4 regions of the Pantoea phytostimulans genome follow, and region 2 is predicted to be linked to each of the others. Evidence: predicted binding sites of a transcription regulator. Region 2 holds the regulator's gene; each other region holds the start of a gene.

Region 1 (3,771 bases), 440 kb from region 2:
TGCTTGCCGATATAACGCACACCCGCGCCCGCGCTGAGACCGTAATCGAACTGATAATGTCCCCAAAATGAGGCCATGCTGTTTGGCGTCACGTAAGGTGTGTGCCCATCGTTGCCATCCACTGAATCTTTGAAGCGCAAATGATTAAGCGTGTAGCCCGCGATCGTACTGAATCGTGGGGTGATCTGATTACGCGCCTCTAGCTCAATACCTTGCGAATGCACTTTGCCTGAGGGGGTAAAAGTTGCCGTGATCACATCGCGGTTAGAGACATTTTTTTGCATCAAATCATAGATCGCTAAGGTGTAGAGATCGCGCGTGCCGTTCGGCTGGTACTTCAGACCCGCTTCATACTGCTCTGCGGTGGTGGGTTTTAGCAGATTATTGTTGTTATCCGTCAGCGCGGTTGGCGTAATCGCCTGACTCCAGCTCACGTACGGCGATAAACCGTTATCAAAGGCATAAAGCAGGGCTGCGCGCCCGCTGATGTGATCGTCCTGACGACGATCGCTGCCGCTGTTGTTAGCGACAATGCGGTCATAGCGACCTGAAAGATCGAGATGCCAGCGATCCAGCTTCATCTCATCTTGCAGATAGAGACCGGTTTGATAATAGCGACGCGTCGCTTCTGTCCAGCCGTAGCCCGGCATCGCACCCACTTGTTCACCGGTTACGGCATTCAGCGGGTTAGCATCACCTGACGCCTTACTGATCTCATTCTTGTAACGGTGAAAATCGACACCAACATTAACGCGATGCTCCAACGCGCCCGTTGCGAACTCCGCCTGCAAGCGGTTATCAGTAGCCCATGCAGAAAGTGATGAACGTTCACCTGAATAATAGCGGTTCAGTAAATCGCTGTTCGCTGTGTTCCACCCAATCTGATACACCTGATCGAGATCGACATTCGAGTGGCTGTAGCTGCCGGTTGAAGAGAAAGACCAAATTTCATTAAATCGATGCGAGAAGTCGAAACTGTAGATTTGCTCATGGCGCTTGAACTGGTCGAGATCGGTGTTGCCTTCGTAAAAACCGTTGCTGAGTTTATATCCGTTGTGTTCAGTAATGCTGCCTTCACCCGGCACTGATCCGTGATAACCACCAGAAGGATCTTTCTGCAGATAGGCTTTCAGGATCAGATGCGTATCTTCATCCGGCTGCCACATCAGCTGCGGCATCAGGGCATATTTTTCTTCGCGGGTGTGATCGTATTGCGTATCGCTGTTGCGCGTGATGCCAGTCAGGCGAAATGCCCATTGATCGTTGATCGCATTGGTGTAATCGAAAGCCGCGCTGGTGGTCGCGTTGGATCCTGCTGAAAGCTGAAAATGTCCCTCTTCGCGGTATTCCGGACGCTTGGTAATCATATTGACCAGGCCGCCCGGCACGGTTTGACCATAGAGCGCCGAAGAGGGGCCTTTGATCACGTCAACGCGTTCGAGAAACCAGTTATCCACCTGCATGACATTGAAACTGCCGCCATCGCTCATAACACGCAGACCGTCGATAAAGGTGTTATCGACATCGCCGCCGTGGAAACCGCGCAGCGAAATGGTGTCGTAACGCGTCGCCGCACCGGCAAAATTGGTAAAAACGCCTGGCGTATAATTCAGTGCCTGATTGAGATCCTGTGCACCCTGATCCTGAATCTGCTGGCGAGTAATCACCGATACGGATTGGGGTGTGGTGATCAACGGCCGATCGCTTTTAGTCGCGCCCTGGCTGGTGGTCGCCAAATACCCCTGCGTTGGTGATTCGGCGCTTTCTTCTGGTTGTGCCGTGACAATCAACGTTTCAGCCGCGAAGGAAAATGTCGGAGCAGTAAGCGCCAGCGCACAGTAAACCGCGCTGCGTTTCACAGGAGAAGGCAGTGTCATTAGCGATCCTTTCAGGTCAGATTAAGGCAAGGAAACAGTATGGTAAAGATTCTCATTGTTATATTGAGAATCATTACCATTTGTTAAATTGAGTGCAATTCTGCCTGCCGATGAAAGGAAGTCAAGGTAAACAAGCTGATACTGTCGGTTTGATCCGACAGTATCAGAATAGGATCACTGCATTGAAGCGGAACTCTGAGGAATATCGTGGGCGCTGTTACAGGTTTTGTCTTTTGGACAATACTTGTCGAGCAGCATCAGTGTGACGCCGTTGGTCCAGCCAAAACCATCCTGTAGCGGATATTCACCGCCACCGCCGCCACCCAAGTTTTTACCCTCAACCACATACTTTTCAACCAGTTTATGTTCTTTATCGTAGGTGGTTTGCACGTTTTGCAGGAAGCGCAGGCCAACCTGTTTGGCCAGTTGCGGTTTTTTGTAGTGTTCCAAACCCTCTACCGCGACCCATTGCAGCGGTGCCCAGCCATTAGGTGCATCCCATTGCTGGCCATTATTCACCGTGGTGGTCACTAATCCGCCCGGTTTCAGAAGCTGTTTCTCAACCGCGCTGGCGGTGCTGTCGGCCTGCTTATCGCTGGCAACGTGCAGGTAAAGCGGGAACAGCGCAGCGGCGGTGAGCTGCGGATGAACCTGCTTTTTCTTCCAGTCGTAATCTGCGTACCAGCTTTGCTTGCTGTCCCATAAATAGCGGTTGATCGCGGCCTGACGCTTCTCAGCGCGGTCAGCGTACTGCTTCGCCACATTGCCCTGTTTATTCAGCAGGTAGCTTTTCGAAAGAACTTTTTCCAGATGGAAAATCAGGCTGTTCAAATCGACCGGTGCTATCTGCGTGGTGCGGATTGTGGCCAGGTTATGTGCATCGGTAAACCAGCGTGAACTGAAGTCCCAGCCAGACGCCGCGCCTGAGCGCAACTCACGGTACATTTCCGCTTTATCGCGCTGCGGGGCCTTTTTCGCGGTGTTCACGTCATCCATCCAGGATTCGGTACGCGGCACATCACGGGCATCCCAATACCGATTGAGCAGGGTGCCATCGGCGAGTTTAATCACGCGCTTGCTGGCATCGCCGGCTGCCACGATGTCGCTGTCTGCCATCCAGTAGTCATACTCTTTCTGCAACTGCGGCAGATAACGCGTATAGGCTTTGTCACCTTCGTGGGTAGCCAAGAGATCAACCATCAAACTAAAGAAGGGCGGCTGTGAACGGCTGAGATAATAGCTGCGGTTGCCGTTGGGAATATGGCCGTAGCGATCCAGCAGTGAGGCGAAGTTATCCACCATATCCTGCACGCGATCCCAATGACCACTTTCTGCCAAACCTAACATGGTGAAATAGCTGTCCCAGTAATAGACCTCACGGAAGCGGCCGCCGGGAACAACATAAGGTTTCGGCAGTTGCAGCAGCGAGTCATATTGCCCGGCGCTTTTAGCGGTGCGAGTCAGTACTGGCCACAAACCATCAATGTGTGCACGCAGGCTTTGACCGGCTGGCGGCACATATTTGTCGCCATTAGTGGGCAGCGTAAAATTCGCTGACACAAAGCGTTTTAGGTCAAAGCTGCGTTGATTCTTTTGCATCTGCCAGTCGGCAAGAATCGAGGCGGGATCATATTTAGGTAGCGCATCAGCAAAGGTCTTTTGATCAGGATAAAATTTTGCTTGTTGCACAGCGTTAAATAATGGCCCTAAACGCACATCGGGCGGCTGCGGCTGATTGCTCAGCATGCGTGAATTATCATCTGCGTGAACAGTAAATGCGGGCACGCTCAGCAACAGCGTAAGCAGTAATGGTGCGTAGCCCTGACGCCCTTCAGTGGCGTTTACCTCAGTTTTTATCATCGGTTGTTCTCCTTGTCCGAAAAGCGGGTCGCGC
Region 2 (3,771 bases):
ATTCCGGCTTGGCCACATCCTGCGTTATTCATTCGCGGCGGTGATTCTGCCTATCTGGATAATCAGTATCGCGATGCTTTACTGAAACAGTTCCCGGCAGCTCATGCACATGTGATTAGCGGAGCGGGACATTGGGTGCATGCTGAGAAACCTGATGCCGTTTTACGCAGTGTTCGTCGGTTTTTTGCGCTTTAAAAGCAATTACCTGGCGGTGAAAGTTTAGGATTGGCGTACGCGGTTAGCGTGGAGTATGATGGCGCGCTAAAAATTTGCCGACGGCTATTTCTGCCGCGGTAAGGGCCAATAATTTATAATCTGCGCAGCGTAAACGCCGCTCGCGCCCATTCAGTTTCACTAAGCCATGGCAAAAGAACACACTGACCGCACCACGCTTGATCTGTTTGCTGAGGAGCGTCGTCCCGGTCGCCCTAAAACCAGTCCGCTTTCGCGCGATGAACAGCTGCGTATAAATAAACGCAATCAACTGAAACGTGACAAAGGGCGCGGGTTACGCCGTGTCGAGCTTAAAATGAACAGTGAAGCCGTTGAAGCACTTAATACGCTGGCGGAACAGCGCAATCTCAGTCGCAGCGAATTGATTGAACAAATGTTGCTGCAACAACTCAAACTAGACTGACACGAGCAAAACGCACGCAAAAACAAATGTCACGGCTTTACAAGTTCCGCGCTTTTGTCACGTCTGCTATTATTCGCAGAAATGTGCTGTTTTAGCACACATCTCATCATCAGGATTTAAGAGGTTATTTTACCCATGGCACTCGTAGGCATCTTCTTTGGCAGCGATACCGGCAACACCGAAAACATTGCAAAAATGATCCAGAAACAGCTGGGTAAAGACGTTGCGGAAGTGCATGACATCGCGAAAAGCACCAAAGAAGATCTGGCAGCGTTTGATATCTTGCTGCTGGGCATCCCAACCTGGTATTACGGCGAAGCGCAGTGCGACTGGGATGATTTCTTCCCAACGCTGGAAGAGATCGACTTCAACGGCAAATTAGTCGCGTTGTTTGGTTGTGGCGATCAGGAAGATTACGCAGAGTATTTCTGTGACGCGATGGGCACCATTCGTGACATTATCGAACCTAATGGCGCAGTGATTGTTGGACACTGGCCGACTGAAGGCTATCACTTTGAAGCCTCCAAAGGCTTGGCCGATGATAAAAACTTCTTGGGTTTAGCGATTGATGAAGATCGCCAGCCAGAATTGACCAACGAACGCGTTGAAAAATGGGTTAAGCAGATTTTTGATGAGCTACAGCTCAAAGAGATTATCGAAGCTTAATGCTTACTGATTCGATGTGGGCGCTGGCTCACATCGAATCAGTGGAAATTCCTATAGAAATAATAGCCACATTTTTTTAACTTTCTTCGTTTAATCTGTAGAATACCCCTATCGGTCATCCGCTTATTTCTCTGGATATGAGATGAGGCTGAACGAAATGTTAACAGACCTCTGTAGAAATCCTCCCCGGCTCGGTAAATTCCTCACAGCTAATGGTGATTTCCAGCATTTCACTCGGTTTTCATTTCGTTGCTTCGGTTCTATAATGAGACGCAAATGAGAATGGGTGTAGATCGACATTCAAGGCCAAGCGCCACAAAAGTGATTAAAGTAACAGGACAAAATCCGCATGACTGACAACAATACCGCATTAAAGAAGGCTGGCCTGAAAGTCACGCTGCCCAGACTTAAAATTCTGGAAGTGCTTCAGGAACCTGAATGCCATCACGTCAGCGCGGAAGATTTATACAAACGCCTGATTGATATGGGCGAAGAGATTGGTCTGGCAACGGTTTATCGCGTATTAAACCAGTTTGATGATGCTGGCATTGTAACCCGTCATAACTTTGAAGGCGGCAAGTCTGTTTTTGAGTTGACGCAACAGCATCACCACGATCACCTGATTTGCCTGGATTGCGGCAAAGTGATTGAGTTCAGCGATGAGTCGATTGAAACGCGCCAGCATGAAATCGCTACCCGCCATGGCATCAAATTATCCAACCATAGCTTGTATCTTTACGGTCACTGCTCACTGGGTGATTGTCGCGAAGACGAAACGCTTCACGACAAGTAAGTTGCTCTGCACTGATATGAAAAAGCCGGTTTATAACCGGCTTTTTTTGCGTCTGAATCTCAGGCAACGAGCGTTTCCTGCAAGTAGCGCCAACGCGGAATCGAGGTGCTGCAATCTAAAATCGCCAGTGAAATGCGGCTCTGATTTTGACCGTTCATCATTTGCAATTCACGATATTGAATGATGACTTCATTTTCTTGCTCAGAAATCACCACATGCTCACTGGTCGCAATACGCATCCCTTCACGCTGTCCTTGCAGCTGAAGAAAAAGCGCTTCAGTTTCGTTCAAATTCAGTTGCCTTCCCTGCGGCGTCACCATACAAAAGTCGGGATGAAAGTGCGAAAGCAGAAGATGAAAGCTATCATCCGCGGTCGCTGTGTTATTGAAAATACGTTCAATTAGCTGATGTAATACCACGACACTGTGTTTAGCTTCCTGGGCGAGAACGGTCATTTTTTTTCCTTTTTTAACCCGCATAGCAACGCTTGAGAGCGCTTAGCCTACCTGAAAAAAAGCAATTCACACCTTGTAATTGATTAATTTTACTAAACTAAGATTTCTCCCAGATATGCTTGCAGGGTCAATTTGATGTAAAGCAGCATATCTGGTTGTATTGACAGGAATCGCAGTAATAAAAAAGGGCGATTAATCGCCCTTTTGTTTTTTTATCGTGTCGGTAATCGAAATTTTTAATCGCCGATTTTTGCCCAGGTATCACGCAATCCCACAGTGCGGTTAAACACTAGTTGTGAAGGCGTTGAATACACGCTGTCAGCACAGAAATATCCTTCACGCTCAAACTGATAAGGTGAGGTCACTTCAGCATTTCGTAGGCCAGGTTCGACAAAACCGTGTTTTATTTCCAACGAATTTGGGTTGATGGCAGCAAGAAAATCTTCTGCCGCACCAGGATTCGGTACGCTGAACAAACGGTCGTAAAGTCGGAATTCGGCAGGTAGCGCATGCTCAGCAGAAACCCAATGAATCACGCCTTTAACTTTGCGGCCATCAGCAGGATCTTTACTTAACGTGTCCACATCGCACGTGCAATAAATGCAAGTGATATTGCCGTCTTCATCCTTTGCTACACGCTCAGCGCGAATCACATAAGCATTACGCAGGCGTACTTCTTTACCCAGCACCAAACGCTTGTACTGCTTGTTCGCCTCTTCTCGGAAGTCAGCACGATCGATCCAAATTTCACGGCTAAACGGAGCTTCGCGCGTGCCCATTTCTGGCTTGTTTGGATGATTTGGCATAGTGATAATTTCGTTATGGCCCGCAGGCAAATTCTCAATCACCACTTTTAAAGGATCCAACACCGCCATAGCACGAGGTGCATTTTCATTCAGATCGTCACGAATACACGATTCCAGCGAAGCCATCTCAACGATATTGTCTTGTTTGGTCACGCCAATACGACGGCAGAACTCACGAATAGAGCCCGCCGTGTAACCGCGACGACGCAGGCCTGAAACGGTCAGCATGCGCGGATCGTCCCAGCCTTCTACATGCTTTTCACTGACTAATTGCGTCAGCTTACGCTTCGACATCACTGCATATTCCAGATTCAGACGTGAAAACTCGTACTGACGTGGATGAACTGGAATAGTAATGTTATCCAAAACCCAGTCATACAAACGACGGTTATCCTGGAATTCCAGCGTACACAG
Region 3 (3,771 bases), 1.9 Mb from region 2:
TAATCAGTGCTGGAATCCGTTATGGCGTTACCCGTATTGGTGAAGCTTTCCCGGTTCGTCGCTGTCGCTTTCTTGCCTTTCACGAAAGTAGCGGTGACTGCCGCACCATAACCGCGATCAACGTCATCCCACGCCAGGCCAACGATGGCTTTCATCGGCGCTACGCTCTCCAGATCGACATAACGGTCGCCAAGGTAGCTCGACTTCGCTGCGCCTTGGGTGTAACCGAAGGCCAGATTGGCGCTCAGACCATCGACCTGCTGGAACCAGGTGCCGAAGTTAATTTTGCTACTGATTTCTGCACCGTAAATGTATGCCTTATCGCGGTTCTCAGCTTCATAAGTGGTGTAGATGTTGCTCGGTACATTAACGAATTTATCGGGATTGCCTGAACGGGTGTAACGGGTAAAGGCAATGAAGTTTTTATAGTCGTTATAGAAGGCAGCCGCGTTGATGCTGACGCCTTCGGTCAACAGACCTTTCACGCCCCATTCGTAGTTATTGCTGGTTTCGGTTTTAAGATCGGGATTACCTATCAACGCATATTGCGCTGTGCCGGCATAGCTGGAACCCAGGTTCCACGAACCATACAGCTGGGTGTCATTCGGGAACTGCGCGCCACGGCTATATTGCAGATAGGTCATTAGCGTTGGTGTCAGATCATATTGGAAAGCAATTGACGGCAGAACCTGTGTATCGGTGTTCGCAGATCCGTACAGCGCTGACACGTCTGAGGAGTCGAGCGCGCTGCTGTTGGTGGTCAAGGTGGAGACATCTCGCGGCTTGGTGTTCTGGTACATCACACGTACGCCCGGAATCACCGCGAAATTATGACTGTCGAAGTCAACGTTGATCTTATCCTGTACGTAACCGCCCACCGTGTAGCTACGGCTGTTGGCCTGCGGCTGCATGATCACACTATAAACACTTGGCGTAGGCGATTGGCGGAACGGACGTTCGGTTTCGATCAGACGTGCGTTAAGGCCGCCGCTCAGTTCATGACGACCTATACTCTTCGCCAGCCGCGTGTCAAAGCCGTAAGTATCGCTGTTGTAATCGGAGTAAACCGTTTGATAGGCGCTGGCGCTCGACGGCATGTAGGTGTTGTCATGCGCTTCAGTTTTCTGCCAGTAAACGCGCGTGATCAGGCTGTCGATAACATTATTATACGGCGTGTATTCATCACTCAGGCTCGCGCCGAAACGGCGCGTGTCACTTTGCTGCTGCGCAGTGCCCCAAACGGTATTACCGGATGTATCCCAACTGTCGTAATGCGAATGATTGGTTTTGTGGTAGTAATCCAGCGTCGCGCTGAGTTTGTGCTCATCATTGGGTTGCCAGATGCCGGAAGTCATAAAGGCATCGGAATGCCAGTTCGCTGGGTAAGCGTCAAGCTCGCCGCTGTTGTTTTCGGTTTCCTGCCCGTCGCGACGGCTGTAAACGAAAATACCGCGCAGCTCATCATCGCCCGCCGCAGCGGTAATGCCGTTGTGCCAGCTACGGTTCGAAGAGTCATAATCGCTTTGGTAACCGAAGTAGGTTTCCTTACCCGGACGCAGGTAATCATCCGCTGTTTTGTTGCGGAAAGAGACATTGCCGCCGATTGAGGTGTTGGGTTGATCGACCGCCGTTGCGCCCTTTTCAATGTCGATGCGGCCAAACATGTAGGGATCAATGTAATCACGACCGATGCCAAAGCTGTCAAGGCCGGCGCGTCCAACATAGCTGCGTCCGGTGGCTTGCGGCAGCGGAATGCCATCTACGTCCAGACCTACACGGTTACTTTCCAGCCCACGAATGTTGTAACCCGTATAACCCGCGCGGTCGAAACCACTTTTTCCAGCAGACGAACCGCCGCTGGAGCCGGTTGCGCTGATTAGCGGTTCGTAACGCATGATAGAACCAAAGTCGTTTGCGCCACGCTGACGCAGCTCTGCCGCAGAGAGCGAGATTTTGCTGCCCGCCCGTTTTTCGTCTTGGGGTGCGTTAACGGTCATTACCGGTTCGCTGCTGCTGCTTTTGCTGGCTGAAAGTGCAAGAACCGAAGGATCCGAGCTGGCGGCGTAGCCGCAGGCTGTATGAATTGCAGAGGCGATCAGCGCCGTTTTAAACAGCCGCTGTGGCGTAATTCCCTGAAAAAGTAGTGACATGAGCGCGAAAGTCCTGATTAATTGTTAGTATTCGCTCACACGCTTGCAGACAGTATCAAAAGATGGCTTCGCACAATAAAGCCATAAAAAAATTGAACTTATTTTTAGGTATGAATTATTTGCCGAGAATCTAATGCAAGTGGTAATCATTATCAATAGCATTTACATTAAGAGGGTTCTTACAGCGCACATTTTGTTAATCTGCACTTCTAAGTGAATAATCAACATCTTATTGAGGTAATCCCCATGACGCCGAAACCGACCATCGAAATACATTACTGCACGCAATGTAACTGGCTAATGCGTTCAGCATGGATGGCGCAAGAGCTGCTGCACACGTTTGCCGACGATCTCGCGTCGGTGACGCTGAAACCAGGCACTGGCGGGATATTTGAAATTAAGGTCGATAATTTTTTGTTGTGGGAGCGCAAGCGCGATGGTGGCTTCCCCGATGCTTCAATGCTGAAACAGCGGGTGCGCGATTACTGTTTTCCAGAACGCTCGCTGGGGCACGTTGACAGGAAAAAGCCTGACGCCAACGCATAACATTGAGGTGAATGAGAAGATTTACTTAGTGCAGCGCTAAAAACAGAGAGATCACAACCAGACGTGTTAATCAGCTGGTTGTGATTTTTTTTGCCGCTTCGTTGAGGGTTGAAATGATGCTCTGCAACGTCTCTTCTGAAATATCTTCCTGCGAAAGACGACTATTTAACGCCGCTTTCATCTGATGGATCGCCTGATCAACATCAGGAATAGAACGATTATTCACCAAAATCGCCAGCGACGTTAAGCGTTCAATCAGACTAGCGATATGCTCGCGGTTCTCTTCCAGCAATACACGTCCGGCCGCCTTTAACGCATAAGCTTTACGTGATGCCTGCGCATCAACCACGCGAATGGCGTCCATCTCTTCCAGCAGCGTCAGGTTCGGATAAATAATGCCGGGACTGGGGGAATATTCGCCTTTGGACAGTTCCTCAACTGATTTAATCAGTTCGTAGCCGTGCGCGGCATTCTGCCCAAGAAAGTGCAGCATCAACAGGCGAATATCACTGGCATCCAGCATTTTTTCCCGACGTTTACGACGCCCGCCACAGCTTCCTGAACGCGGTGCGCTGTCGCGATGACATGAGAATGCTGAGTCCTGTTTCATTGCCTGCCTGGAGATGGGGAAAAGGAGGTTGATAGTAGTCTGCCGCCTGGCAAAATTCAACACAGGCGGCGGGGAGCGCTACTTCTGGTGCCAATAGGCAACGGCGCGTACGTAAGCGGGATCGATACCGCGATCTACAGTGAAATAATCACTGAGCGTTTTGACGAAATTGCCTTCACCGGTCAGCCAGATGAAAGACTCATCCTGCGGAATAGCGATATTATCCAGCGCGGCGATCAGCGTGCCCAGGTTTTCACTTTGCATGGTGCCGTTACCGAGCCAGCTGACATTCACCTCGGCCAGATCCGGCAGATAACCGCGCCCGGTTTGCTCGTCGGTGTAAGCGAAAAGATGCAGCGCTTCAGCCTGCAGATCTTTTTTACGACGCTTAAAAGCCGGTAAACCGGTTTCGTCACAGACATAAAGCTGGAAAGCGTAATCCGTTGGAACCACCAGCGAACCACG
Region 4 (3,771 bases), 1.8 Mb from region 2:
TGCACAGCAGATAAACCCCATCCATCAGACGAGAATATGCAGTCATAATTGATACCTGATTGAGCACGCCACATGGCAATGTGGCGCGGGAAGGGTTATTTCACGTCGGCGATCTGCGTCATCAGACTCTGGTATTTGCCGCCAAACTGATCGCGTACCGGTTGAGTCGCTTTAACAAAATAGTCCCGATTGGTTTGCTGGAAGGTCACACCGCCCGCTTTCATCTTGGCGATCGACTGGTCGGTGTAGGTGGCCCAAAGTTGGCGCTCTTCATCCTGCGCCTCTTTACCGAGCTTCTTCAGCAGCACCTGATCTTCAGGCTTCATGCGATCCCAGGCGCGTTTTGAAAACAGGATCATCTCGGGTTGAATAAAGTGTCCACTCAGCGTGTAGTACTTGGCGACCGGCATGTAGTTGTGGGCGACAAACGTCGGTGGGTTGTTCTCCGTGCCATCAACCACACCGGTTTGCATCGCACTAAAGACTTCACTCACGCCCATTGCCACCGGATTTGCGCCCATCGCTTTCAACGTTGCGAGCGAAATCGCACTATTTTGCACACGGATCTTCATGCCTTTTAGGTCTTCTGGTTTCGCCAGCGGCTTTTTAGTGATCATGTTACGCTCACCGGCATCGGTCCAGCCGAGAAACACCATGCGGGTATTGGGATCCTGATCGAACTTCTCGACGATCTCTTTGCCCACATCGCCATCCAGTACTTTGTGCATATGATCGACATCGCGGAAAATATAGGGCAGCGTTAACACGCTGGTTTCTGGTGCGATGGTGGTCACGGGTGCCAGCGACACGCGGATCATATCGATCGCACCCAGTTGAACCTGCTGCAGCGCTTGATCTTCATCGCCGAGAACGCCGCCCGCATAGATTTTCATCTCCAGCCGGCCGTTGGTTGCTGTTTTGAGCTTCTCGCCCATGCTTTGCAGCGCCACTACCGTTGGATAACCGGCGGGTTGAACTTCCGCCACCTTCAATACCTGTGCCGAAGCCGCAGCGCTGAATAATATCGCTGCGGCAGAAAGGGGCACAGCAAGGCGTGTTTTCATCGTTGTCATTCTTTTTCTCCAGCATGGGAAGGGCAGTAAAGGAACGGCGCATAGGTATTAGCCAGCAGGGTGGCCGCTTGGCATCAGCATTCATGAAAATGTGGTACGGCGAAACAAAGCAATAACGATTGGATGAATAAGATCACATTTTGAAACGATGTTTTAATAAATTTATATGCACCGTCACAATTTCAAAACATCCTTATAAATTGTCGAGGATCCAATCAGATTGCGTTTAAAAAACGCATCTTTGGTTTGTAAATAGTAATGAGAACTACTATCAATTCGCTGGTTTTTTGCTATTATTCGCGCTTGTTCCGTATCCGTGCACATGAGTTGGAGAAGCAGCGTGGTAGCCAGTGATTTGATGCAAACGGACCTCTCCGTTTGGGGCATGTATCAACATGCCGATATCGTGGTAAAAGTGGTGATGATTGGCCTGTTGTTGGCTTCAGTCGTGACGTGGGCCCTCTTTTTCGGCAAATTTGCTGAACTGACATCGGCCAAACGACGCCTGAAACGCGAACAATTAGCGCTGGGCGAAGCCCGCAACCTCAATGACGCCACACGTGCTGCCCAGCAGTTCACCGACAACAGCCACAGCGCTGTACTGCTGAACGATGCGCGTAACGAGCTTGAGCTTTCTGCCGGTGCTGAAGACACCAACGGCATTAAAGATCGTACCAGCTTCCGCCTTGAGCGCCGTGTTGCGGCCTTTAGCCGTCACGCCGGTCGCGGTAATGGTTTTCTGGCTACCATCGGTTCGGTCTCGCCTTTTATCGGGTTGTTCGGCACTGTTTGGGGCATCATGAACAGCTTTATCGGCATCGCTAAAACCCAGACCACTAACCTGGCTGTGGTTGCGCCGGGCATCGCAGAAGCGTTACTGGCAACGGCAATTGGCCTGATCGCAGCGATTCCTGCGGTGGTGATCTACAACGTTTTCGCTCGCATGATCGCCAGCTACAAAGCGTCGCTGGGCGACGTTGCTGCGCAGGTTTTGCTGCTGCAAAGCCGTGACATCGATCTGGGTAACGTCGCTTCTCAACCTGAAGCAGCGCGTCCTGCGACAGCGCAAAAACTGCGTTTAGGATAAGTTCTCATGGCAATGCGATTAAACGACGACCTCGACACTGATGGCGAAATGCATGAAATCAACGTAACGCCGTTTATCGACGTGATGTTAGTTCTGCTCATCATCTTTATGGTGGCAGCGCCGCTGGCGACCGTAGATGTACGCGTTAATCTGCCTGCTTCCACCAGTACGCCGCAGCCACGTCCTGAGAAACCGGTTTACCTCTCGATCAAGGCCGATAAGCAGTTATATATCGGTAACGAGCAGGTCAATGCCGAGACGCTGGTCAACGTGTTGAATAACCAAACGGAAGGCAATAAAGAAACCACGATTTTCTTCCAGGCGGATAAATCGGTCGATTACGAAACCCTGATGGGCGTGATGGATAAATTGCGAACCGCAGGTTATCTCAAGATTGGTTTGATGGGGATGGAAACGGTACAGAAGTAACGTTCCTCTCAACGACGCTTTTTAAACAGAAAGGCAGCTGAATGCAGATTCAGCTGCCTTTTTTGTTTCAGGTAAAAGGCTTACAGCATAAACAGTAAAAAATCAGCGCCTGTGAAGGTGGTTATCCTCTTGGTGCTGATATGTTGATTATTTGTTACTTTTGCACATAGTTTTGTAAAGTGAAATGGTGAGGCTGCTCACATCATTCGCGCGGTTCGCGGGGTAAAACTGAAAAAAAACCTCAGGAAGCCGTTATGAGCCGCAGTCAATCTTTACAAAAGTCGTCGCGAGGCACAGCCAAAACTATCTTTAGCGTTACCAGCGGTAACTTTCTCGAAATGTACGATTTCATGGTGTTTGGCTATTACGCCAGCGCCATTGCCAAAACCTTTTTTCCCGGCGACAACCCTTTTGCCTCATTGATGCTGACGCTAATGACCTTCGGCGCGGGATTCCTGATGCGTCCGCTGGGCGCGATCATTTTAGGTGCTTACATCGACCATCATGGACGGCGTAAAGGACTGCTGCTGACGTTGGGTCTAATGGCGATCGGTACGCTGACCATTGCGCTGGTGCCCGGCTACGCCACATTAGGCGCGGCGGCGCCGATTCTGATCTTGCTGGGGCGGCTGTTGCAGGGCTTCTCGGCGGGCGTTGAGTTAGGCGGTGTATCGGTTTATCTGGCTGAAGTTGCGCCAAAAGGGCGTAAAGGCTTTTTTGTCAGTTGGCAATCGGGTAGCCAACAGGTCGCGGTGATTTTTGCGGCGCTGCTGGGTTTACTGCTTAATCATCTGTTAGCAAAAGAGGCGGTCACCGAATGGGGCTGGCGCATTCCCTTCGTGGTTGGCTGTTTGATTGTGCCGTTTCTGTTTTATATTCGTCGCACGCTGGAAGAAACCGAAGCCTTTAGCCAGCGTAAACACCATCCGAGCATGAAGGAAATCATGCGTTCGGTCGCCAGTAATTGGGCGCTGGTGTTAGCCGGTATGTTGATGGTAGTGACCACCACTGTGATGTTCTACATGATTACCGCCTTCACCCCCACTTTTGGCAAAACCGTGTTGATGATGAGCGATAAGCAGAGCTTTCTGGTGACGCTGTTCGTCGGGATTTCCAACCTGATTTGGCTGCCGCTGATGGGCGCGCTGTCGGATCGTGTAGGGCGTCGTCCGCTGATGATTA

Evidence for each region. Region 2 encodes Fur, which represses iron uptake genes when iron is present. Its sites were predicted from a motif close to ATAATAATGAGAACNACTATCAA; they were not measured.
Region 1: the regulator Fur is predicted to act here: its motif matches at 1,917-1,939, upstream of ACF2G4_RS03655 (TonB-dependent siderophore receptor).
Region 3: the regulator Fur is predicted to act here: its motif matches at 2,284-2,306, upstream of ACF2G4_RS11100 (TonB-dependent receptor domain-containing protein).
Region 4: the regulator Fur is predicted to act here: its motif matches at 1,326-1,348, upstream of exbB (tol-pal system-associated acyl-CoA thioesterase).

What each region holds. Positions count from the first base shown of each region.
Region 1 is NZ_CP173698.1:756,263-760,033, forward strand. Features, by position in the region: gene ACF2G4_RS03655 (TonB-dependent siderophore receptor) at 1-1,877, opposite strand, end outside; gene treA (alpha,alpha-trehalase TreA) at 2,052-3,737, opposite strand.
Region 2 is NZ_CP173698.1:315,097-318,867, reverse strand. Features, by position in the region: gene ybfF (esterase) at 1-195, shown strand, start outside; gene ybfE (LexA regulated protein) at 362-637, shown strand; gene fldA (flavodoxin FldA) at 773-1,303, shown strand; gene fur (ferric iron uptake transcriptional regulator) at 1,653-2,096, shown strand; gene ACF2G4_RS01500 (hypothetical protein) at 2,156-2,551, opposite strand; gene glnS (glutamine--tRNA ligase) at 2,788-3,771, opposite strand, start outside.
Region 3 is NZ_CP173698.1:2,388,001-2,391,771, forward strand. Features, by position in the region: gene ACF2G4_RS11100 (TonB-dependent receptor domain-containing protein) at 1-2,150, opposite strand, end outside; gene ACF2G4_RS11105 (SelT/SelW/SelH family protein) at 2,397-2,696, shown strand; gene ACF2G4_RS11110 (PadR family transcriptional regulator) at 2,767-3,306, opposite strand; gene ACF2G4_RS11115 (siderophore-interacting protein) at 3,385-3,771, opposite strand, start outside.
Region 4 is NZ_CP173698.1:2,461,565-2,465,335, reverse strand. Features, by position in the region: gene ACF2G4_RS11440 (TRAP transporter small permease) at 1-46, opposite strand, end outside; gene ACF2G4_RS11435 (TRAP transporter substrate-binding protein) at 96-1,073, opposite strand; gene exbB (tol-pal system-associated acyl-CoA thioesterase) at 1,432-2,160, shown strand; gene exbD (TonB system transport protein ExbD) at 2,167-2,589, shown strand; gene ACF2G4_RS11420 (MFS transporter) at 2,844-3,771, shown strand, end outside.